Regions from separate parts of the Thauera sinica genome, predicted to be linked through region 1. Evidence: predicted binding sites of a transcription regulator. Region 1 holds the regulator's gene; each other region holds the start of a gene.
The links. The regulator sigma-54, encoded in region 1, starts transcription at its own class of promoters, with help from an activator protein. The targets are predictions, from matches to a motif close to TGGCACGCTTNCTGCTNA.
Positions count from the first base shown of each region.

Region 2: the regulator sigma-54 is predicted to act here: its motif matches at 3,517-3,534, upstream of CCZ27_RS04530 (phenol hydroxylase subunit).
Region 3: the regulator sigma-54 is predicted to act here: its motif matches at 3,083-3,100, upstream of CCZ27_RS09350 (PEP-CTERM sorting domain-containing protein).
Region 4: the regulator sigma-54 is predicted to act here: its motif matches at 2,734-2,751, upstream of CCZ27_RS17685 (circularly permuted type 2 ATP-grasp protein).

Region 1 is NZ_CP023439.1:3,856,039-3,861,695, forward strand. It holds gene recA (recombinase RecA) at 104-1,138, shown strand; gene recX (recombination regulator RecX) at 1,162-1,611, shown strand; gene lptB (LPS export ABC transporter ATP-binding protein) at 1,598-2,320, shown strand; gene CCZ27_RS16845 (RNA polymerase factor sigma-54) at 2,334-3,788, shown strand; gene hpf (ribosome hibernation-promoting factor, HPF/YfiA family) at 3,806-4,129, shown strand; gene ptsN (PTS IIA-like nitrogen regulatory protein PtsN) at 4,261-4,746, shown strand; gene hprK (HPr(Ser) kinase/phosphatase) at 4,715-5,657, shown strand, end outside.
Region 2 is NZ_CP023439.1:1,039,046-1,044,702, forward strand. It holds gene CCZ27_RS04510 (MBL fold metallo-hydrolase) at 1-595, opposite strand, end outside; gene CCZ27_RS04515 (hypothetical protein) at 723-1,220, shown strand; gene CCZ27_RS04520 (hypothetical protein) at 1,261-1,443, shown strand; gene CCZ27_RS04525 (sigma-54-dependent Fis family transcriptional regulator) at 1,457-3,136, opposite strand; gene CCZ27_RS04530 (phenol hydroxylase subunit) at 3,585-3,848, shown strand; gene CCZ27_RS04535 (aromatic/alkene monooxygenase hydroxylase subunit beta) at 3,879-4,874, shown strand; gene CCZ27_RS04540 (MmoB/DmpM family protein) at 4,887-5,156, shown strand; gene CCZ27_RS04545 (aromatic/alkene/methane monooxygenase hydroxylase/oxygenase subunit alpha) at 5,177-5,657, shown strand, end outside.
Region 3 is NZ_CP023439.1:2,154,824-2,160,480, forward strand. It holds gene CCZ27_RS09340 (HlyD family type I secretion periplasmic adaptor subunit) at 1-630, opposite strand, end outside; gene CCZ27_RS09345 (type I secretion system permease/ATPase) at 623-2,335, opposite strand; gene CCZ27_RS09350 (PEP-CTERM sorting domain-containing protein) at 2,406-3,050, opposite strand; gene CCZ27_RS09355 (PKD domain-containing protein) at 3,184-5,657, opposite strand, start outside.
Region 4 is NZ_CP023439.1:4,044,623-4,050,279, reverse strand. It holds gene CCZ27_RS17695 (circularly permuted type 2 ATP-grasp protein) at 1-1,702, shown strand, start outside; gene CCZ27_RS17690 (transglutaminase family protein) at 1,720-2,658, shown strand; gene CCZ27_RS17685 (circularly permuted type 2 ATP-grasp protein) at 2,779-4,224, shown strand; gene CCZ27_RS17680 (alpha-E domain-containing protein) at 4,279-5,229, shown strand; gene CCZ27_RS17675 (proteasome-type protease) at 5,412-5,657, shown strand, end outside.

The sequences.
Region 1 (5,657 bases):
GCTGTAAAAATAAACAGCTACTACACTGCCGCCGTCAGGGAGCCGCGACAACATCCCTGCAATCTCTGTGCCATAATCCGGACATCACTCAGGAAAGACTCTCATGGACGACAACAAGGCCAAGGCGCTCGCCGCCGCGCTCTCCCAGATCGAGAAGCAGTTCGGCAAGGGTTCGATCATGCGCATGGGCGACGGCAACGTCGAGCGCGACATCCAGACCGTTTCCACCGGCTCGCTCGGGCTCGACATCGCGCTCGGCCTCGGCGGCCTGCCGCGCGGCCGCGTGGTCGAGATCTACGGCCCCGAATCCTCCGGCAAGACCACGCTGACGCTGCAGGTCATCGCCGAGATGCAGAAGCTCGGCGGCACCGCCGCCTTCATCGACGCCGAGCATGCGCTCGACGTCGTCTATGCCGAAAAGCTCGGCGTCAACATCGAGGACCTGCTGATCTCGCAGCCCGACACCGGCGAACAGGCGCTCGAGATCGCCGACATGCTGGTACGCTCGGGCGGCATCGACATCATCGTCATCGACTCGGTCGCCGCGCTCACGCCCAAGGCTGAGATCGAGGGCGAGATGGGCGACCAGTTGCCCGGCCTGCAGGCCCGCCTGATGTCGCAGGCCCTGCGCAAGCTCACCGCCAGCATCAAGCGCACCAACACGCTGGTGATCTTCATCAACCAGATCCGCATGAAGATCGGCGTGATGTTCGGCAGCCCCGAGACCACCACCGGCGGCAACGCGCTCAAGTTCTACGCCTCGGTGCGCATGGACATCCGCCGCACCGGCACGATCAAGAAGGGCGACGAGGTGATCGGCTCGGAAACCCGCGTGAAGGTCGTCAAGAACAAGGTGTCGCCGCCGTTCAAGGAGGCGCACTTCGACATCCTGTACGGCGAGGGCATCTCGCGCGAAGGCGAGATCATCGACCTCGGCGTGGAACACAAGATCGTCGACAAGTCCGGCGCCTGGTATGCCTACAACGGCGACAAGATCGGCCAGGGCAAGGACAACTCGCGCGAGTTCCTGCGCGCCAACCCGGCGCTGGCGCGCGAGATCGAGAACAAGGTGCGCGTCGCGGTCGGCCTGCCCGAGATGCAGCCGGTCGCGGCCGTGGCCGCGACTGCCTCCACCTGAGCCCGCCGCCCGCGGGGCCCGGCATGAGCGAAACCACCCTGCGCGAGCGCGCGCTGCGCTACCTTGCGCAGCGCGACCACTCGCGCGCCGAACTGGCGCGCAAGCTGGCCGGCCACGGCAGCGCCGAGGAAGTCGCCGAGGTGGTCGCACGCATGGGCGAGCTTGGCCTGCAGTCCGACCGGCGCTTCGCCGAAGCCTGGGTGCGCGGCAAGGCGGGCCGCTTCGGCACGGCGCGCCTGCGCAACGAACTGGCGCGGCGTGGCGTGGAGCGCGAACTGGTCGACGCGGCGCTTGCCGCCGAGTGCGTAGAATCGGAACTCGAACGCGCCCGTGCCGTATGGCGCACGAAGTTCGGCACGGCGCCGGCCGATGCGCGCGAATGGGCTCGCCAGGCGCGCTTCCTGCAAACCCGCGGCTTCGCGGCGGAGGTGATCCGCAAGCTGCTGAAAGAGCAACCCGATGAGTCTGCTTAAGGTCACCGGCCTGCAAAAGCGCTACAAGGCGCGCACCGTCGTGCACGACGTCGGCTTCGACGTCGACGCCGGCGAAGTCGTCGGCCTGCTCGGCCCCAACGGCGCCGGCAAGACCACCTGCTTCTACATGATCGTGGGCCTGGTGCGCGCCGACGGCGGCGAGATCCTGCTCGACGACAGCGCGCTGACCCATCGCCCGATCCACGCCCGCGCCCGCCTCGGCCTGTCCTACCTGCCGCAGGAGATGAGCGTGTTCCGCAAGCTCACCGTGGCGGAGAACATCCGCGCGGTGCTGGAACTGCAGGGGCTGGCACGCGAGCAGATCGAAACGCGGCTCGACGAACTGCTCGAGGAACTGGGCATCGCCCACCTGCGCGACAACACCGCGGTGTCGCTGTCGGGCGGGGAACGCCGGCGCTGCGAGATCGCGCGCGCGCTGGCGACCAACCCGCGCCTGATCCTGCTCGACGAGCCCTTCGCCGGCGTGGACCCGATCGCGGTGCTCGACATCCAGAAGATCATCCGCTTCCTCAAGGAGCGCGGCATCGGCGTACTCATCACCGACCACAACGTGCGCGAGACCCTCGGCATCTGCGATCGCGCCTACATCATCAGCGAGGGACGCGTGCTCGCCAGCGGCCGGCCGGCCGAGATCATCGCCAACGAACAGGTTCGCCAGGTCTATCTCGGCGAGCATTTCCGCCTCTGAACCCTGCTCGTCCATGAAACCCAGTCTCCAGCTCAAGCTTTCCCAGCACCTGACGCTCACGCCGCAGTTGCAGCAGTCGATCAAGCTGCTGCAGTTGTCCACGCTCGAGCTCAACCAGGAGATCGAGCGCTTCCTGCTCGAGAACCCCATGCTGGAGCGCGAGGAAGGCGACGGCAGCGAGTTCGCACCGCCTCCGCCGGCCCCCGGCAGCACCACGGCGGCAACCGACCGCGGCAACGAGGCATCCGACAGCCGCGAAGGCGGCGACACGCGCAGCGAGGGCGAGTCCGCCGCCGGCCTCGACGAAGGCATGGACTGGTCCAGCGTCGGCAACGGCAGCCCGTCCAACCGCGACGACGACGACGTCGATTACCAGGAATTCCAGGCCGCCGGCATCTCGCTGCGCGACCACCTCGACCTGCAGGTGGCGCTGTCGCCGCTCAGCGACCGCGACCGCGCGCTCGTGCGCTTCATCATCGAGGCGCTCGACGACGACGGCTACCTGCACCAGACGCTGGAGGATCTGCTGGAGCTGCTGCCGGCCGAACTCGAGATCGATCTCGACGAACTCACGATCGCCCTGCGCCACGTGCAGAACCTGGAACCGGCCGGCATCGGCGCGCGCACGCCGCAGGAATGCCTGTCGCTGCAGTTGCGCGCCCAGCCGCCCTCGCCCGACCGCAACCTCGCGCTGGAGATCGTCGACAGGCACCTCGAACTGCTCGCCGAGCGCAACTTCGCCAAGCTCAAGCGGCTCACCGGCTGCGACGACGACGCCCTGCGCGCCGCCCAGGCGCTGATCGGCCGGCTCGACCCCCACCCCGGCTCGCAGCACTCCGCCGAGGAAACGCGCTACGTGCTGCCCGACGTGGTGGTGCGCAAGGTGCGCAACCGCTGGACGGTGTCGCTCAACCCGGAGGCGATGCCGCGCCTGCGCATCAACCAGCTCTACGCCAGCATCCTGCAGCAGCACCGCGGCCAGGGCGGCGGACTGACGGGCCAGTTGCAGGAGGCGCGCTGGCTGATCAAGAACGTCCAGCAGCGCTTCGACACCATCCTGCGCGTGTCACAGGCGATCGTTGACCAGCAGCGGCAGTTCTTCGATCATGGGGACGTGGCAATGCGGCCACTCACCCTCCGGGAGATCGCGGACCAGCTCGAGCTGCACGAATCCACCGTTTCGCGCGTGACGACGCAGAAGTACATGGCGACGCCGCGCGGTGTGTTCGAACTCAAGTATTTCTTCGGCAGTCACGTCTCCACCGACACCGGCGGTGCGGCATCCTCCACTGCGATTCGCGCGCTGATTCGCCAGTTGGTGGAGGCCGAGGACAGGAAAAAACCCTTGTCGGACGCCAGGATTGCCGATCTATTGGGCCAGCAGGGTATCGTGGTCGCACGGCGGACGATCGCCAAGTATCGCGAATCCCTCAATATCCCGCCGGTCAGTCTGCGCAAAACGCTTTGATAACAAGAGGAGTTGCCATGAATCTGAACATCACCGGACGTCACGTCGAAGTCACTCCGGCCATCCGCGAATACGTGTCCACCAAGCTGGACCGCGTCGTCCGCCACTTCGACAACGTCACCAGCGTGAGCGTCATTCTGTCGGTCGAGAAGCTGAAGCAGAAAGCGGAAGTCACCGTGCACGTGCGCGGCAAGGACATCTTCGTCGAGAGCGACGACAACGACATGTACGCGGCGATCGATTCGATGGCCGACAAGCTCGACCGCCAGGTCCAGAAGTACAAGCAGAAGCAGAGCGACCACAACCACGACGCGCTCAAGCATCAGAGCCCCGAAGCCTGAGGCGGCGGGTTTCCGCCCTCCTTCCGGGGTGAGCGTATAATCGGCGCGTTTTCCGCACGCGCCACCCTCACCCCGAGCCACCATCCCGCACAGCCGCGCCCCGTTTCCGCGAAACGGCACACGCCCCCGACATGAGCCTCATTTCCCGACTACTGCCGCTGTCCAATGTGGTCGCCGATCTCGACGCGAGCAGCAAGAAGCGCGTTTTCGAGCAGGCGGGACTGCTGTTCGAGAACAATCAGGGCATCGCCCGCAGCACGGTGTTCGACAGCCTGTTCGCCCGCGAACGGCTGGGCTCCACCGGGCTCGGCCAGGGCGTCGCCATCCCGCATGGCCGCATCAAGGGGCTGAAGGAAGCCGCCGGCGCTTTCCTGCGGCTTGCCGCGCCCGTCCAGTTCGATGCGCCGGACGGACGCCCGGTCAACCTGATCTTCGTGCTGCTGGTGCCGGAGCAGGCCAACGAAACGCATCTGCAACTGCTGTCCGAACTGGCGCAGATGTTCAGCGACCGCGGTTTCCGCGAGTCGTTGCTGAATGCGGCGGATACGGCGGCCCTGCACGCGCTGTTCGCAAACTGGGGCCCCGATGCGGCAGATCAGCGTAGCGCAACTGTTTGAGGCACAGCGAGAACGCCTCCAGCTCAGCCGCGTCAGCGGCAGCCTTGATGCCCAGCTCTCGGTCGGTGACGAGGCCATCTGGGGCGCCGACCTCGTCGGCCACCTGAACCTGATCCATCCGACGCGCCTGCAGATCCTCGGCACCGCCGAACTGGCCTGGGCGCAGCGCCAGCCCGACGACAAGGTCGCCCACCACCTCAATGAGATCCTCTCGGCGCGGCCGCCGGCGATCATCGTCGCCGATGGCTGCGAGCCGCCGCCTTCCGTGCTCGCCGCCTGCCGCTCGCACGACGTGCCCCTGCTCACCACGCCGCAGCCTTCGGCCAGCGTCATCGACCACCTGAGGCTGTTCCTGTCGCGCAGGCTCGCCGAGCGCATCTCGCTGCACGGCGTCTTCATGGACGTGCTCGGCGTCGGCGTGCTGATCACCGGCGACTCGGGGGCGGGCAAGTCCGAACTGGCGCTCGAACTGATCTCCCGCGGCCACGGTCTGGTGGCCGACGACGTGGTGGAATTCTCGCGCATCGGACCGACCGTCCTCGAGGGGCGCTGCCCGGAGATGCTGCAGGACTTCATCGAGGTCCGCGGCCTGGGGATCGTCAACATCCGCACCGTGTTCGGCGAAACCGCGTGCCGGCGCAAGATGCGCCTGCGCCTGATCACCCATCTCGAGCGACGCCAGCCCGGCACCAACGACCCTTTGCGCCTGCCGATGCAGCACGAAAGCCAGGCCATCCTCGGCGTCCGGGTACAGCGGGTGGTGCTGCCGGTGGCGGCCGGGCGCAACCTCGCGGTGCTGCTCGAGACCGCCGTCCGCTCCGCCATCCTGCAATTGCGGGGCATCGATTCCACGCAGGATTTCATCGAACGCCAGACGCGCGCGCTCGGGCAGGGCGGCGACCACGGCGACG
Region 2 (5,657 bases), 2.3 Mb from region 1:
TATCGGGCGGCAGCGACAGCAGACGCCGGATCGAGCGGTACAGGATGGCTGCGTCGCCGCCGGGGAAGTCGCAGCGGGCGGTGCCGACATCGGGCATGAAGAGCGTGTCGCCGACGAACACCGCGTCATCGCCGACGCAGTAGGCGAGGTCGGCCGGCGTGTGGCCCGGCACCTGCATGGCGACGGCCGGAACGGCGCCGATATGGAAATGCTCGCCGTCGCCGAAGAGGTGGTCGAACTGGGAACCGTCGGCGCGGAAGCCGGGTTCGAGATTGAAGGTGTGCCGGAAGGTCTCCTGCACCTCGGCGATGCGGGCGCTGACGCCCATCCTGCCGCCCAGCCGCTCGCGCAGGTAGGCCGCCGCCGACAGGTGGTCTGCGTGCGCGTGCGTTTCGAGCAGCCACTGCACGCGCAGGCGATGCGCCTGGACGAAGGCGACGATGCGTTCCGCCCCATCGGTCGACGTGCGCCCCGACGACAGGTCGTAGCCGAGCACCGAGTCGATGATGGCGCAATCGGTACCGTCGGCTTCGAAGACGACATAGCTGAAGGTGGCCGACGGAGGGTCGAAGAAGGGCTCGATGCAGAGAGGCATGATGCGAAAGTCCTGAGCGGAGGACGTGCTTGGCGAACAGGGTAGCGGCAACGGCCGGCACGGTCCGTGCGAAGTGTCGCAGCCCACGCCATGCTGCCGGCGGACATGCCGGAAGAGCCGGCCCGATATGCCGCAGGACGTGGTAGTGCGGATTCGAGGCGGCGGGCATGCCGTGCCCGGATCGGGGCACCCGCAGTCTCGGCGACGATATTTTTCTGTCACACTTGCGCTCGTGTTTGTCATGAAGCGGGGCGGCCGGGTTTTCGCGGCGGGCTTCGTGTCTTGCGCCATGCGCTACCCTTTCACGCTGATCATCTGCGATGCTTCCCGGCTGTTGCGCTACTTGTCCCAGTGGGACGTGGCGGAGGCGTTCAGCCGTATGCGGCTGGTCGAGCCGGAGGGCATCGATGACGAGTTTCCGCGTGCCTGGCGCTGGAACGACGCCGTTTGCGCGCTTTTCTCGCGCCCGCAGCGCTGGCGGCTCGAGAGCCTTCGGGCCAACCTGGAAAGCCTGTGCCGCGAGGCGAAGATGATGGACAGGCACATCATCTTCCACCTGGAGTTCGAGAGCGATCTTCGCCGCCTGGGGCTGCCGGTCCGGCCGGAGTACGTGATGCAGTTGTGATGCGGCTTGCGATCTGGCACTTCGGGAGCGGGTGGCCTATATGAAGCTGTTCGGCCCCGATTCGCAGACGGCGCTCGTCGCCGAGGATGACGATTCCGGCATTGCGGCGAACGCGCGCATCGCCGCCGACTTGGTCGAAGGCGGGTACTTCGTGCAGGTGCGCCACTGGAACCGGGCGAGCGGCGTGGGCGATTACTCCGTGGCGGTGCGCAAGGCGCGCTGAACCGGCAACCGGCTCAGGTGTTCTTCTTCAGGCGGTAGTTCAACTGCGGGCGGGTGATGCCGAGCAGGCGGGCGGCAGCGGAGAGATTGCCCTTGGCGCGTTCCACCGCGCGGTGCAGCAGTTCGCATTCGAGCGCATCCAGGGCGATGCCCGAATCCAGCACCGCGTCCGGCAGGTCGAGGGAGGCAGGTGCGCCGTGAGCGGGCCTGCTCTCGAGCCGCCCTTCCTTGCTCACCGACGAGTGGGCGGTGTCTTCCCGCGGGATGGCGCCGACGAAGAGGTGCTCGGCTTCGATCCAGCCGTTGTGCGGCGCGAGGATGACGCCGCGCTCGATCACGTTTTCCAGCTCCCGCACGTTGCCGGACCATACGTGTGCCTTGAGCGCGCGCATGGCCTTGTCGGTGATGCCGGCCACGCGCTTGTCGTGCAGGGTACAGAAACGGGTGACCATCGCATCCACCAGCGGCGGGATGTCGGCAATGCGCTCGCGCAGCGGCGGGATCGTGATCGGGTAGACGTTGAGCCGGTAGAACAGGTCGCGGCGGAAACGGCCGTCGGCGACCGCTTCCTGCAGGTTCACATTGGTGGCCGCCACGAGGCGGACGTTGACCTTGCGCGAACGCTCGTCGCCGAGGCGTTCGATCTCGCCTTCCTGCAGCACCCGCAGCAGCTTGGCCTGCGCCGACAGCGGGAGTTCGCCGAGTTCGTCGAGGAAGAGGGTGCCGCCGTCGGCGCGCTCGAACTTTCCGGCGCGGGAGGCGTGGGCGCCGGTGAAGGCGCCGCGCTCGACGCCGAAGAGTTCGGATTCGATCAGTTCGTCGGGCAGGGCGGCGCAGTTCACCGCGACGAAGGGGCCGTCGTGGCGCGGGCTGAGGTCGTGCAGGGCGCGCGCGAAGCGTTCCTTGCCCACGCCGGTCTCGCCCAGCAGCAGGACGGTGACGCTGGTGGGTGCGGCCTTCACGGCGAGGTCGTAGGCGTGCAGGAAGGTGGCCGAGTTGCCGATGAGGTTGGGGACCTTGTTGCGACAGGCGATGCTGCGGCGCATCGCTTCCATTTCTTCGCGCAGTTCGAGCAGGCGGCCGACGATGGAGTCGGCCTCGAAATAGGTCCGCAGCGAATCGGCGTCCGGCCATTCGTCCACCGGCCGGCCGACGATGCGGCAGTGCGCCGCGCCGGTGGCGGCGCATTCGACTTCCTTGAAGAGGATGAAGCTGCCCATGAAGGCCGTGGTGTAGCCGGATGCGTAGCCGATCTGCATCCAGCAGACCGGATGGTCCACCTCGCCGAAGGTCTGGACGTGCGCCTCGACCTCCCACGAATGGCGCCAGATGAATTCACCGTAGAACTGCCTGCCGTCGATGTCCACTTCCAGGCGCACCGGCTCGACCTGGACCGAACCTTCGAGCATGTGCAACTGCGGCCCGACGACGAAGGCGTCGACCAGGTCGCCGGCACCCCGCACCTTGCGCGCCAGTTCCGCGTCGCGCATGCCGGAGGCGAAACCCATGCGGGTGAGGATGCGGCGGGCCTGTTCGGTGCCGACCGACTCGATCAGCTCCTTGCGCAGTTCCGCCAGGGCGCCGGCATGCAGCAGCACCATCCGGTGCTCGCCCAGCCAGATCAGGCTGTCTTCGCTGGAAAAGCGCAGCAAGCGCCTGAGATCGGAATCTTCCGGGTACCGGATGCTGCTCAAGCCTGTCTCCTCCTCATCCCGTCGAACGCGGGTTTTTCGTGCCTTGTCTTGCGCCGGACGGCGCAGGCCGGCCTCCCGATCATCCGGTTCTTATAACACGCGGCCGGGCGACCCTGCGTGGGGGAAGTCCTGTGCCGGCGCGGAAGATCTCTCGACAGCGAATATTAATCTCGAAATTTGCTCCGTGGCCAATCGGTCCGGTCTGCTGCCCGGCCAGGGGCGTGAAAGGCCGGCTTTGTTGCGATGCAAAAAATTGATTCGATCATTTGATCAAGTGATGGGGCCGGTTTGATCATTTGATCATTCAAGAAAAGATGGAAATTTCAACCGAATCCCGTTGGAGCCGCTGTTTTTGATTTGAATCAAGAACTTGAAAAATCTGGCACGGACCTTGATTCATAGGTCTGCGTGGCTAGCGCCACTGCACCAAAACAGACGGAGCCCGCAGATGGAGAAAGACAAACCCACGGTAGACCTGTCCCGGAAGTACGTGCGCCTGATCGAGCGCCGTGCCGACGGGTTCGTCGAGTTCGAGTTCGCCATCGGCGAACCCGAGCTTTACGCGGAAATGCTGCTGCCCGAGGAGGCGTACGAAGCGTTCTGCAAAGCCAACGAGGTGATTCACCTCGGGCCGCGCGAGGCGTCGGCCGAGTCCGAGGGTTCCGAGTGGGACTGGAACCTGCATCAGGCAACCCATCAGCGATTCCGTTGAGTCGCCGGTCAATCAACAGGAGGAGAATTCATGCAAATCGATTTGCGCACGGTGTCCATCAAGCCCCTGCGGCACACCTTCGACCACATCGCCCGCCGCATCGGCGGCGACAAGCCGGCGTCCCGCTACCAGGAAGGGACGCTGGACATGCAGGCGACCGACAACTTCCACTACCGGCCGACCTGGGACCCGGAGTACGAGATCTTCGATCCGGCGCGCACCGCGCTGAAGATGGCCGACTGGTACGCGTTCAAGGACCCGCGCCAGTTCTACTACGGCGCCTACACCATGGCGCGCGCCAAGCAGCAGGACACCGCCGAGGCCAACTTCGACTTCGTCGAGAACCGTGGCCTGGCCGCGACGCTGCCGGAAGCGGTGCGCGACACCGTGCTCAAGCTGCTGGTGCCGCTGCGCCACGTGGCCTGGGGTTCCAACATGAACAACGCGGCCGTCTGTGCCTATGCCTACGGCGCCGGCATCACCCAGCCCTGCATCTACCAGGCGATGGACCAGCTCGGCATCGCGCAGTACATCACCCGCGTCGGCCTGCTGCTGGGCGACATCGACGTGCTGGACGAGGCCAAGAAGGCGTGGCTGGAAGACGACGCCTGGCAGGGGCTGCGCCGCTACGTCGAGGACAGCTTCGTGATCAAGGATCCGATGGAGCTGTATTTCGTCCAGAACGTGGTGCTCGACGGCCTGCTGTATCCGCTGGTGTATGAAACCATCATCGACGACGTGCTTTCGTCGCAGGGCGGCACGGCGGTGGCGATGCTCACCCAGTTCATGACCGACTGGTTCGCCGAGACGAAGAAGTGGGTCGATGCCACGGTGAAGACGGCGGCGGCGGAGTCGGCCGAGAACAAGGCACTGGCGGCCAGGTGGATCACCGGGTGGCGCGACCGTGCCGCCGCGGCCCTGCTGCCGGTGGCGCGCATCGCCCTGGGCGAGCGCACCGACGAGGTCATGGCCGACGTCGTCCAGCAGTTCAATGCCCGCATGACCAAGGCCGGCGTGGCCCTCTGAGGAGATATCCGGATGTCGACCGTATTCATCGCGCTGCAAACGAACGAAGAAACCCGCCCGATCATCGAGGCGATCCTGCAGGACAACCCGACGGCGGTGGTGGATGAGCAGCCCGCCATGGTGAAGATCAACGCCGAACGCGAACTGGTGGTCCGCCGCGAGACGATCGAGGAGATCACCGGCAGCGAGTACGACCTGCAGTCGCTGCAGGTGAACCTGATCACGATGTCGGGCAACCTGGACCAGACCGACGACGAAATCCGCCTTTTCTGGAAGGCTTGACCCAAGAGGAGACCCAACACATGGACATGCAAGTCGCCAAGAAGAAACTCGGCCTGAAGGAACGCTATGCGGTCATGACGCGCGGCCTGGACTGGGCGCCGTCGTACCAGAAGATGGAGGACATCTATCCCTACGTCGCCTACGAGGGCATCAAGATCCACGACTGGGACAAGTGGGAAGACCCGTTCCGCCTGACGATGGATGCCTACTGGAAGTACCAGGCCGAGAAGGAGCGCAAGCTGTACGCGGTCATCGACGCCTACAACCAGAACAACGGCCACCTCAACGTCACCGACGCGCGCTACATCAACACGGTGAAGCTCTTCCTCACCGGCGTGAGCCCGCTGGAATACATGGCGCACCGCGGCTTTGCCCATGCCGGCCGCCAGTTCCCCGGCCCCGGCCCGCGCGTGGCCTGCCTGATGCAGTCGCTGGACGAGATGCGTCACGCGCAGACCCAGGTGCACGCGGTGTCGAACTACAACAAGTACTACAACGGCC
Region 3 (5,657 bases), 1.7 Mb from region 1:
ATCGGTGAGCCCCGCCAGTTCCGTGCGAAGGCTTTCGAGCTGTGTTTCCTTGGCCTTGCGCAGACCGGCCAGGCCCTCGATCGCAGCCTGGGTGGAGGCGATCTGCTTGTCGAGGATACCCAGATGGCCGAGGATCGATGCCCGCCGTGCGGCGAACTGCGACTGCTGGGTCTGCAGCAGTCCGGCGATGCGGGTGTCGTCGCGCCGCCCCATCAATTCGGCCGGCCACACGATCTCGGCGCGGCCGTCGCGTTCGGCGACGAGGCGCGCCTGCAGGGCGAGCGCCGCGTCGTACTGGGTCTGGAGCACGCCCTGCGAGGCCCCGGCACGGGTTTCGTCGAGGCGGATCACCACGTCGCCGGCCTGGACCTGGTCGCCGTCGCGTACCAGGATCGCCTTGATGACACCGCCTTCCTGGTGCTGGATCTTCTTGCGGTTGCCGGCGACCTTGACGATGCCCGACGCGATCACCGCGCTCGACAGCGGCGCCAGCGACGACCACAGCACGGCGCCGCCGAAGGTCGCGGCCAGGATGGCGATGCCGATCCGGCGCCAAAGCCGCAACTGCGCAGTGGCCTCGGCGTCGCCGATCACCAGGCCGGGCGGACGCGAATGGGCGAGGTCAGGCATGGCCGGCTCCTGCGGTGTCGGGGACGGGCCGGGCGACCACCCGCCGGGTGATCTGCGGCATGACCTCGGCGGTCGCCCCCAGGCTGGTGACCTGCCCGCGCTGGACGACCATCAGCAGGTCGGTTCCACCGAGCACGGCGGGGCGATGGGCGATCACGATCACGGTGCGCCCCGCCGCGCGCAGCACGTCCATGGCCTGGCGCACCGCGCTTTCGCCTTCGGCATCGAGGTTGGAAGTCGGTTCGTCGAGCACGATCAGCGCCGGCCTGCCGTAGAAGGCGCGGGCCAGGCCGATGCGCTGGCGCTGCCCGCCGGACAGGTTGATGCCGCCCGGGCCGATGTGCGTGTCGTAGCCGCGCGGCAGTTCGAGGATGACCTGATGGGCGCCGGCCAGTTGCGCGGCCTCGACCACCTTGTGCGGATCGGCCTCGCCGAAACGGGCGATGTTCTCGGCGACCGTGCCGGGAAAAAGCTCGATGTCCTGCGGCAGGTAGCCGATATGGGGGCCGACGTGTTCGCGCGCCCAGTCGGCGACGTTCGCCCCGTCCAGGCGCACGATGCCGGAAAGCGGCCGCCACACGCCCACCGCCAGCCGCGCCAGCGTGGATTTGCCGGCGGCGCTGGGGCCGGTGATGCCGAGGCAGGTGCCGGCTTCGAGCGTGAAATTCAGGTCCTGGATGGTGGGCTTGCGATGCTCGGGCGGGGCACCGGCGACGTTCTCGAACGTCACCCGGCCGGCCGGCGCGGGCAGCGGCATCGCCGGCGCGGGTTCGGCGCTGCCGCCGAATTCCTTGAGCAGGCGGGCATGCGCCTGGCGGGCCTGCACGAAACCCCGCCAGCCGCCGATGCCGGCCTCGACCGGCGCCAGCCCGCGGCCCATGACGATGGAGGCCGCGATCATCACGCCGGCCGTGGTCTGTTCCTCGATCACCAGCCAGGCGCCGACGCCGAGGATGGCGATCTGCAGCAGGAAGCGCATCGCCTTGGCGATGGCCGAGATGTCCCCGGCACGGTCGCTCGCCCTGCCCTGCAGGCCGAGGCCGAGTTCGTGGCGCCTGCGCCAGATCGCGGTCAGGCCCGGCAGCATGCCCATCGCCCTGACCGCTTCGGCGTTGCGGGCGCTGATCTCGGCGAAGCGGGTGCTGGCCGCCAGTTCCTCACCGGCTTCGGCCAGCGGCGCGCGCGTGGCGCGTTCGTTCCACAGCCCGAGCGCGAACAGCACGACGGCGCCCAGCAGGGCGACGTGGCCGAGCATGGGGTGGAGGACGTACACCAGCCCGAGATAGACCGGTATCCACGGCGCATCGAGCAGATGCAGGATCTGCGCGCTGGCGAGAAAGCCGCGCAGGGTATCGACGTCGCGCAGCGCCTGGCCGTTGCGTCCGGCCGACAGCGTGCGGGCGAACACCTGGCCGGACAAGTGCGCGTCGAAGCGCGCCCCCATGCGCACCAGCATGCGCGTGCGCACGACCTCCAGCGCCGCCAGCGTCGCCAGGCAGCCGGCGGCGAACAGCGTCAGGTACAGCAGCGTGGATTGGCTGTGCGAGGCCAGCACGCGGTCGTAGACCTGCAGCATGTAGATCGACGAGGTCAACATCAGCAGGTTGATGAACAGGCTGAAGAAGGCGATCTGCTTCAGTACCGCCTTCGCGCCGTCCGTGGCGCGACGGAAAGGCGTCTCCAGCTTGGCAGTGGCACCCGGCATGGCAAGCCCTCGGCGGCTCCGGGGCCGGCACTGCGGCCCCGGGCGCGGGAAGTCGAACGAAGGGTGCGGTTCAGGCCGTCGCTTTGCGGCGGCGTCCGGCCAGTGCGGCGGCCAGGCCGGCGATGCCGAGAAGCGCGAGCACGCCGGGTTCGGGCACCGGGTTGACGGACGTCCGCTGGCCGTCGATCGCGAAGGCGAGGTCGAACGCGTCCTCCGTCCAGTCGTCGCCGTCGTCGCCGCGCCAGTGGCTGGAGCCGTCGGGAAGGCCCGTCTGCCAGAACCACTCGGCGTCTTCGTTGCCGACCGACAGCAGGTAGGTGATCCCGCCCGCCAGGGAGAACGACAGGCCGTCGATCCAGTAGCGGTAGAGGGGGTTCTGGCCGTCGTCGTGGATCGCCGGATCCGCCAGTTCCCGATTCACCGCGCCCAGGTAGGTGACCAGCGGCGCGGCGCCCCCCGCCAGCGAATCGAAGAGACGGACCACGAATCCGTCCGGGCCGGCCTCCGTCCCCCACCAGGCGATGCCTTGCAGTTCGCTGTCGCCGCCCAGGACGAACGTGTCTCCGTTCTGGTAGCCCACGCTGTTGGCCGAGAGAAAGCCCGGTCCGCCGTCCGCGGGGCGTTGCTGGACCAGCACGGCAGCGGATGCGGGCGCAGCCAGCGCTGCGACCAGGACTGCGGCGGCACCCAGTTTCTTCAGGGTAGTGGGCAACATGCGACCTCCGGTAAGGGTTTCTGCCTGACGCTCAAGCAAGATCGGCGCCAGATATAAAATCAATTGCTTTCAATGGCTTGTGTTCCAGCCGGGGCGGGACCGTCAAATACGCCGACGCGCCCGCCCCGCTGCATCAAAGATCGAGCGGGTTCGGCTGCAATGTCCCCACCGGCTGGAACTCGAACTCCACCCAGTTCACCAGGAAGTCGCTGCCATGGAGCCCGGCACCGTCGGCATAGACGCCGGTGGCGAAACCGCCCCCCGCGCCGGCGTAGGCGCCGAACACGAAGTCCGTCCCGTCGTAGGCCCCGGCGCTGATTTCGACGGCGGTGAAGTCCGCCGTGGAATCCAGGCTCACGGTCTTGCCGCCGGTGGTCGAATCGGCGACGAACGTGGCTTCGTCCACCACGTTGCCGCTGGCGTCGAGCAGGCGCAAACGCCCGCTTTCGGCATGGAGCGTGCCGTCATCGTTGAGGTAGAAGCGCGACAGATCGACGGTGACCTTGCTCGCGGCCTGTCCCAGTTCGATGCGCAGCACTTCGCGGCCGTCGATTTCCTGCCGCACGCTGCTGGTGGCGGCGGACTGGCCGCTGACGCCCAGGTCGCCGGAGTAATGATCGACGCCGGCGAGCGTGGTGGCGTTCGTTCCGCTGAAATTGACCGCGCTCCACGCCTCGCCCGCATCGGTGGCATCGGCCTTGTGGACGATGGCGGAGACCTTGTCCCCCAGCCAGGCGTCGGCGATCGCGTTCGGATTGCCCGAGGTGACCCGCGTCGGCGCCTCGCCGATGCGCACCGTCTCCGGCGGCAGCACGTTCCCTTCGACGGTGACCGACTTGCTGCCGGCGACGAAGCTGCCGTCCTCGTCGGTGACGCTGAGGGTGATGCCGTAATTGCCGTCATCGGCATAGGTGTGGCTGGCGTTGCCGCCGAGCGCGGCGAACTCGGTGGCGGTGAAGCTCTGCACCGTGCCATCGCCCCAGTCCAGCGTGTAGGCGGTGACGGTGTCCGCGCCCGGATCGACCAGCGCGCCGAAGTTCAGCACGTAGGCGCTGCCTTCATCGACGCTGCCGGCGCCGCCCAGCGCCACGGTGGGCGCGACGTTATGGACGGTGACGGCCTTCGCCAGGCTGTGGCTGCCGCCGTCGCCATCGCTGACGGTGACGACGATGCTGCGCGCGGTGGCGTTGACCGGGCCGTCCTCGTCGTCGGCGAAGACGTGGGCGACGTTGCCGCCGAGCGCGGCCAGTTCGGCCGCGGTGAGCGTCTGCACGGCCGAGCCGTCGCCCCAATCGATGGTGTAGCTGAGCGGATCGGCGGCGCCGGCCGGGTCGGTGGCGGCGATGGCGAGCACGTAGCTGCCGCCCTCGTCGATATCGTCGGCGCCGGACAGGGCCAGCACCGGCGCAACGTTGGCGACGGTGACGGTCTTGCTGCCGGCGATGAAGCTGCCGTCCTCGTCGGTGACGCCGAGGGTGATGCCGTAGCTGCCGTCGTCGGCATAGACGTGGCTGGCGTTGCCGCCGAGCGCGGCGAACTCGGCGGCGGTGAAGCTTTGCACCGTGCCGTCGCCCCAGTCCAGCGTGTAGGCGGTGGCGGTGTCCGCGCCCGGATCGACCAGCGCACCGAAGCTCAGGACGTAGGCGCTGCCTTCATCGACGCTGCCGGCGCCGCTCAGCGCCACGGTGGGCGCGACGTTGGCCACGGTCACGTCGAAGCTGTCGCTGACGCTTTCGCCCGCTTCGTCGGTGAGGGTCACGGTGACGGTGCGGGTGGCGTCGCCATCGGCGTAGCGGTGGGACAGCTCGATGCTGCGGACCGGGGTGGTGCCGGTAACGACCGTGCCGTCGCCGTAGTCGATGCTGTAGCTCCAGCCCGCCGCACCGTTGTCCTCGCCGTCGCTGAAGACGATGCTGCGGGTGAAGGTTTCTCCTTCGTCGATGGCGGCGTCGGCGCCGGCCTCGAAGGACAGCGTCGCCGTCGGCGCGGTGATGGAGACGGTGCGCGTGGCCACGCCGGCATGGGTGCCGTCCTCGTCGGCGAGGCTGACCGAGATGGTGTAGTCGCCGGTGCCGGCGTAGGTGTGGGTGACCTCGCCCGCGCTGTCGAAGACACCGACGGTGCCGTCGCCCCAATCGACGACGTAGGCGGTCACGGTGTCGAGGCCCGGATCGCTGACCGCGCCCAGCGTCAGCGCGTAGGCAGTGCCCTGCACCTGGCCGGCTGCGCCGGACAGGGCCAGCGTGGGTGCGACGTTATGGACGGTGACGCTGCGGCTCTGCTGCGCAACCCCGCCATCGCCGTCGCTGGCGGTGACGGTGATCGTGCGCGCGGTGGCATTGACCGGGCCGTCCTCATCGTCGGCGAAGACGTGGGCGACGTTGCCGCCGAGCGCGGCCAGTTCAGCCGCGGTGAGCGTCTGCACGGCCGAGCCGTCGCCCCAGTCGATGGTGTAGCTCAGCGGGTCGGCGGCGCCGGCCGGGTCGGTGGCGGCGATGGCGAGCAGGTAGCTGCCGCCCTCGTCGATGTCGTCGGCGCCGGACAGGGCCAGCACCGGCGCGACGTTGGCGACGGTGACCGACTTGCTGCCGGCGACGAAGCTGCCGT
Region 4 (5,657 bases), 190 kb from region 1:
GGCGGTGCGCGCTGGCAACGTCGCGGTGGCCAACGCGCTGGGCAGCGGCATCCTGGAAACCGGGGCGCTGCTGGGCTACCTGCCGCGGCTGGCCGAGCACCTGCTCGGGCAGAAGCTGAAGATGCCCTCCGTCGCCACCTGGTGGTGCGGCGAGCCCGCCGCCTGCGACTATGCGCTGAAGCATCTGCGCGAACTGGTGGTGAAGCCGGCCTATCCCGCAGCGGGCGAGGGGCCGGTGTTCTGCCGCGACCTGCCGGCGGAGGCGCTGGAGGCGGTGGCGGCGCGCATCGCCGCGCGGCCGTTCGATTTCGTCGCGCAGGAGATGGTCAACATCTCCCAGGCGCCGGTGCTGGCGGCCGACGATGCGCCCGGCGGACTGGTGGCGCGCAACATCGGCCTGCGCGTGTTCGTCGCCGCCGGCCCGGACGGCTTTCGCGCGCTGCCCGGCGGCCTCACCCGCGTCGCCTTCGGGGCCGACATGCGCATCGTGTCGATGCAGTACGGCGGCGGCAGCAAGGATGCCTGGGTGCTCAGCCCGCCGGCGCCGCAGCGGCCCGCGGCGCGCATCATGCCCGGCCAGATCGCGCCGCCGGAGCGGCGGCCGCGGCAACTGAGCCTGTCGAGCCGCGTGGCGGAGAACTTCTTCTGGCTGGGCCGTTACAGCGAGCGCGCCGATGCCGCGGCGCGGCTGGGGCGCGAGACGCTGGCGCGGCTGAGCGGCCTGGGCGGCCCCGGCGCACCGCCGCGCGAGGGGGCCGGCACGCCGCCGCCCGAAGCCGGAGCGGCGGCCTCCGCCCGCGACGGCGATCCGACGCTGGCGGCCCTGCTCGGGCTGTGCCGCCGCACCGGCATCGCGCTCGCGGAGGCGGCCGGCGGCGAGGCCGGCGTCGCGGTGCCCGGCACGGAGTCCGGGCGCGGGCGGGACGCCCCGCTGCCGCCGGCGGCGGGATTGGCACGGTCGCTGTTCGATCCCGCCTGCGGCGGCGGGGTGGCGGCCAACCTGCGCCAGGTGCTGCGCCTGGCCGGCCAGGTGCGCGACCGCCTGTCGCCCGACAGTTGGCGCATCTACAACCGGCTGTCCGAGTTCACCGTCGCGCCGGGCGGCCCCGCCGGCCTGGGCGATGCCCTCGACCGCCTGGACGAGGCGCTGCTGTCGCTCGTCACGCTGTCGGGCTTCGTCATGGAGAGCATGCCGCGCGACGCGGGCTGGCGTTTCCTCTCCATCGGACGGCGCATCGAGCGCCTGCAGTTCCTCGCCGCGGCGCTGTCGGCGCTGCTGCCGGCCGCCGCGCCGGGCGGGCTGCAGGCGCTGCTTGCCGTCACCGATGCCGAATTGCGCTACCGCAGCCGCCATGCGCGGGGGCTGGCACCGCAGCCGGTGGCCGAACTGGTGATGCTCGACGGCGACAACCCGCGCGCCCTGCGCTACCAGATCGAATCGCTGATCGAGCACGTGGCGGCGCTGCGCGACGGCGAGGATTTCGCCCGGCCGCTGCGGCAGCAGCGCGAGGCGCTGGCCTCGCTGTCGTCGTGCGCCTGGGTGGTGCCCGGGCCGGGCGAGGTGCCGGCCGCGCGCCAGTGCGAACCGCTGCGCGCGGTGCTGGGGGACATCTGGGCCTGCGGCAACCGGCTGGCGGACGCCCTGTCGCAGCGCTACTTCACCCACCTCGACGCCCGCAGCCAGGCGACCGCCTCGCTTTGAGCGAACAGGGCCAAGGCATGCCGCTCTACGACATCGACCACGACACCATCTACCGCTACGACGGCGCCGTGCTGCTGTCGCAGCAGATCGCCCACCTGCGTCCGCGCGAGTGCGCCGGCCAGCGCTGCCTGTCGCACAGCCTCGACATCGTGCCGGACGCGACGCGGCGCATCGAGCGCATCGACTTCTTCGGCAACCCGGTCACCGGCTTCGGCCTGTACGCGCCGCACGACACGCTGGCGGTGCATGCGCGCACCCGCGTGCTGGTGGAGCCGGAGACGCCGCCGCAGGCCGCGGCCGGGCCGCCGTGGGAGGCGGCGCGCGACCATCTGCGCGACGGGCTGTCGGGCCATGCGCCGCTGCAGGCCGACGCGCGCGATGCCGGGCAGTACCGCTTCGCGTCGGCCTTCGTTCCGTTCAGCGACGAATCCGCGCGCTATGCCGACTACGCGCTTCAGTGCTTCACCCCCGGACGCCCGCTGGTCGAGGCGCTGCTGGCGCTGTCGGCGCGCATGCACGCCGATTTCAGCTTCGATCCGTCTGCCACCAGCGTGGCCACGCCGGTGGCCGAGGTCTTCGCCCGGCGCCGCGGCGTGTGCCAGGACTTCTCGCACCTGATGATCGCCTGCCTGCGCGCGCTCGGGCTGGCGGCGCGCTACGTGTCGGGCTATCTGCTCACCGAGCCGCCGCCCGGCCAGCCGCGGCTGGCCGGGGCCGATGCGTCGCACGCCTGGGTGGCGGCGTGGTGCCCCGGCCTGGGCTGGGTGGAAGTGGACCCGACCAACGACGTCCGGCCCGGCACCGGCCACATCACGCTGGCCTGGGGGCGCGACTACGGCGACGTCTGTCCGCTGCGCGGCGTGATCCTGGGCGGCGGCGGCCACAGCGTGGAGGTGGCGGTCACGGTGATGCCGGTCGCGGACGAAGCCGGAGACGGCGGACATGCACCGCAATGAGGCATGGATGACCGAGATGGTGCGCACCAGCCCGGTGCGCCGGCGCAAAACCCGGATTCCGGGCAGGAACGGCATTGGCACGCTTTCTGCTCATACATGCACGGAAAGGGGAGTTCCTAAATGTCCGAAGCGTCCAACACCGGGGCTGCGCCCTACGACGAGATGCACACCGCCGACGGCAGCGTGCGTCCGCACTACACATCCTATGCAGAGTGGCTGGACGACGTGCCGCGCGCGCTGATCGACCGCAAGCGCAGTGAGGCCGACATCGCCTTCCATCGCGTCGGCATCACCTTCAACGTGTATGGCGCCGAGGGCGGCAAGGAGCGGCTGATCCCGTTCGACCTGCTGCCGCGCATCATCCCGGGCCGCGAGTGGCGCGAACTCGAACGCGGCCTGGCGCAGCGCGTGCGCGCGCTCAACGCCTTTCTCGCCGACATCTACCACGGCCAGGAGATCCTGCGCGCCGGGCGCATCCCGGCCGACCAGATCATCAACAACGCGCAGTTCCGCCCCGAGATGAAGGGGGTGGACGTGCCCGGCGGGCTGTATTCGATGATCTCGGGCATCGACCTGGTGCGCGCCGCCGGCGCCGACGGCCGCGGCGAGTTCTTCGTGCTCGAGGACAACCTGCGCGTGCCCTCGGGCGTGTCCTACCTGCTGGAGAACCGCAAGATGATGATGCGGCTCTTTCCGGACCTTTTCTCGCGCTACCACGTGCAGCCGGTCGACCACTACCCCGACCTGCTGCTGGAAACGCTGCGCGCGGTGGCGCCGGCCGGCGTGATCGATCCCACGGTCGTGGTACTGACGCCGGGCGCCTACAACAGCGCCTACTTCGAGCACAGCTTCCTCGCCCAGCAGATGGGCGTGGAACTGGTCGAAGGGCAGGACATGTTCGTGCAGGACGACGTGCTGTACATGCGCACCACCCAGGGGCCGCGGCGGGTGGACGTGATCTACCGCCGCATCGACGACGACTTCCTCGATCCGCTCGCCTTCCGTCCGGATTCCATGCTCGGCGTGCCCGGCCTGATGCGCGCCTACCGCGCCGGCCACGTGACGCTGGCCAACGCGGTGGGCACCGGCGTGGCGGACGACAAGTCGATCTACCCCTACGTGCCGGAGATGGTGCGCTTCTACCTGGGCGAGGAGCCCGTCCTCAACAACGTGCCGACCTGGATGCTGCGCGAGAAGGACGACCTCGCCTACGTGCTGGACCACCTGCCCGAACTGGTGGTGAAGGAAGTCCATGGCGCCGGCGGCTACGGCATGCTGGTCGGCCCGGCGTCGACCCGGGCCGAGATCGAGGATTTCCGCCGGCGCATCCTCCTCGCGCCGGAGAAATACATCGCCCAGCCCACGCTGTCGCTGTCGACCTGCCCGACCTTCGTCGAGGCCGGCATCGCGCCGCGCCACATCGACCTGCGTCCCTTCGTGCTGTCGGGCGGCAAGGAGATCCGCATGGTGCCCGGCGGCCTGACGCGGGTGGCGCTGAAGGAAGGCTCGCTCGTCGTCAATTCGTCGCAGGGGGGCGGCACCAAGGACACCTGGGTGGTCGATTGAGGCCGTGCGCCTAGATCCCCGCCCGATCCCATCGATGAACCGGAGGAAAGGACCATGCTGAGCCGCACCGCCGACCATCTCTACTGGATGGCCCGCTACACCGAGCGCGCCGAGAACACCGTGCGCATGATCGACGTCTCCTACCGCATGTCGATGCTGCCGCACGCCGGCGGCGACGACCACGGCAACTGGCGCGCCATCCTCGACATCAGCGAATTGTCCGCCGCCTACGCGCGCACCGGCCGGCCGCTGAGCCCGCGCGACGTGATCGAGTTCGTGCTGCTGGACCGCGACAACCTGTCCAGCGTGTGGAACTGCCTGCGCGCCGCGCGCGAGAACGCGCACGCGGTGCGCGGCAAGCTCACCGGCGAGATGTGGGAGACCACCAACGCCACCTGGCTGGAGATCCGAGACCTCACGCCCGAGCGCCTGCACGAGATGGATCTCGGCGCCTTCTTCGAATGGGTGAAGTTCCGCTCGCACCTCCTGCGCGGCGTCACCGTGGGGACGATGTTCCACGACGACGCCTTCCAGTTCGCGCGCCTGGGCACCTTCCTCGAGCGCGCCGACAACACCGCGCGCCTGCTCGACGTGAAGTACCACGCCCTGATGCCCGCCGGCGAGGACGCGCAGGGTGCCACCGACTACTACCAGTGGGGCTCGCTGCTGCGCTCGGTTTCCGCGTTCGAGACCTACCGGCAGGTGTACCGCGACGTCATCACGCCGCACAAGGTGGCCGAGCTGCTGATGCTCAACGACGCCATGCCGCGCTCGCTGCACGCCTGCCTGGACGAGGTCGTCGACATCCTCGGCCAGGTCGCCAACGCGCGCTCGTGCGAGACGATCCGCAAGGCTGGCGCGCTGCATGCCAGCCTGCACTACGGCAGCATGGACGACATCTTCGCCGTCGGCCTGCACGAGTCGCTGGAGAAGTTCCTCGCCTGCATCAACAAGCTCGGCGACCGCATCAGCAACGACTTCCTGGTGCCGGTGGCGATCGCCTGAAGTGAAACGGCCCCAGGCTCACTTCGTTCGCTGCCCCGAAGGGGCGTCAGTATGCTTGAGGCGGCTCGGCGCATATTGAAATGACGGGCGCGGCGCGGTACCCGCCGCCGTGCCACAATCCGCAGCCATGCATGGCGCGCGGCAAGCCGGCCATGCGCCGATCAACCCATTGCGATTGACCCATGACTTACTGCGTCGCCATGTGCCTGGACGAGGGCCTGGTCTGCCTGTCCGACTCCCGCACCAACGCCGGTGTGGACCACATCAACACCTTCCGCAAGATGATCGTCTTCGAGCGCCCCGGCGACCGCGTCGTGGTGCTGATGAGCGCCGGCAACCTGGCGATCACGCAGGCGGTGGTCAACCTGCTGCGCGAGCATGCCAACGTGCAGGACCACGAAAGCGTGTGGAGCGCGGCGACGATGTTC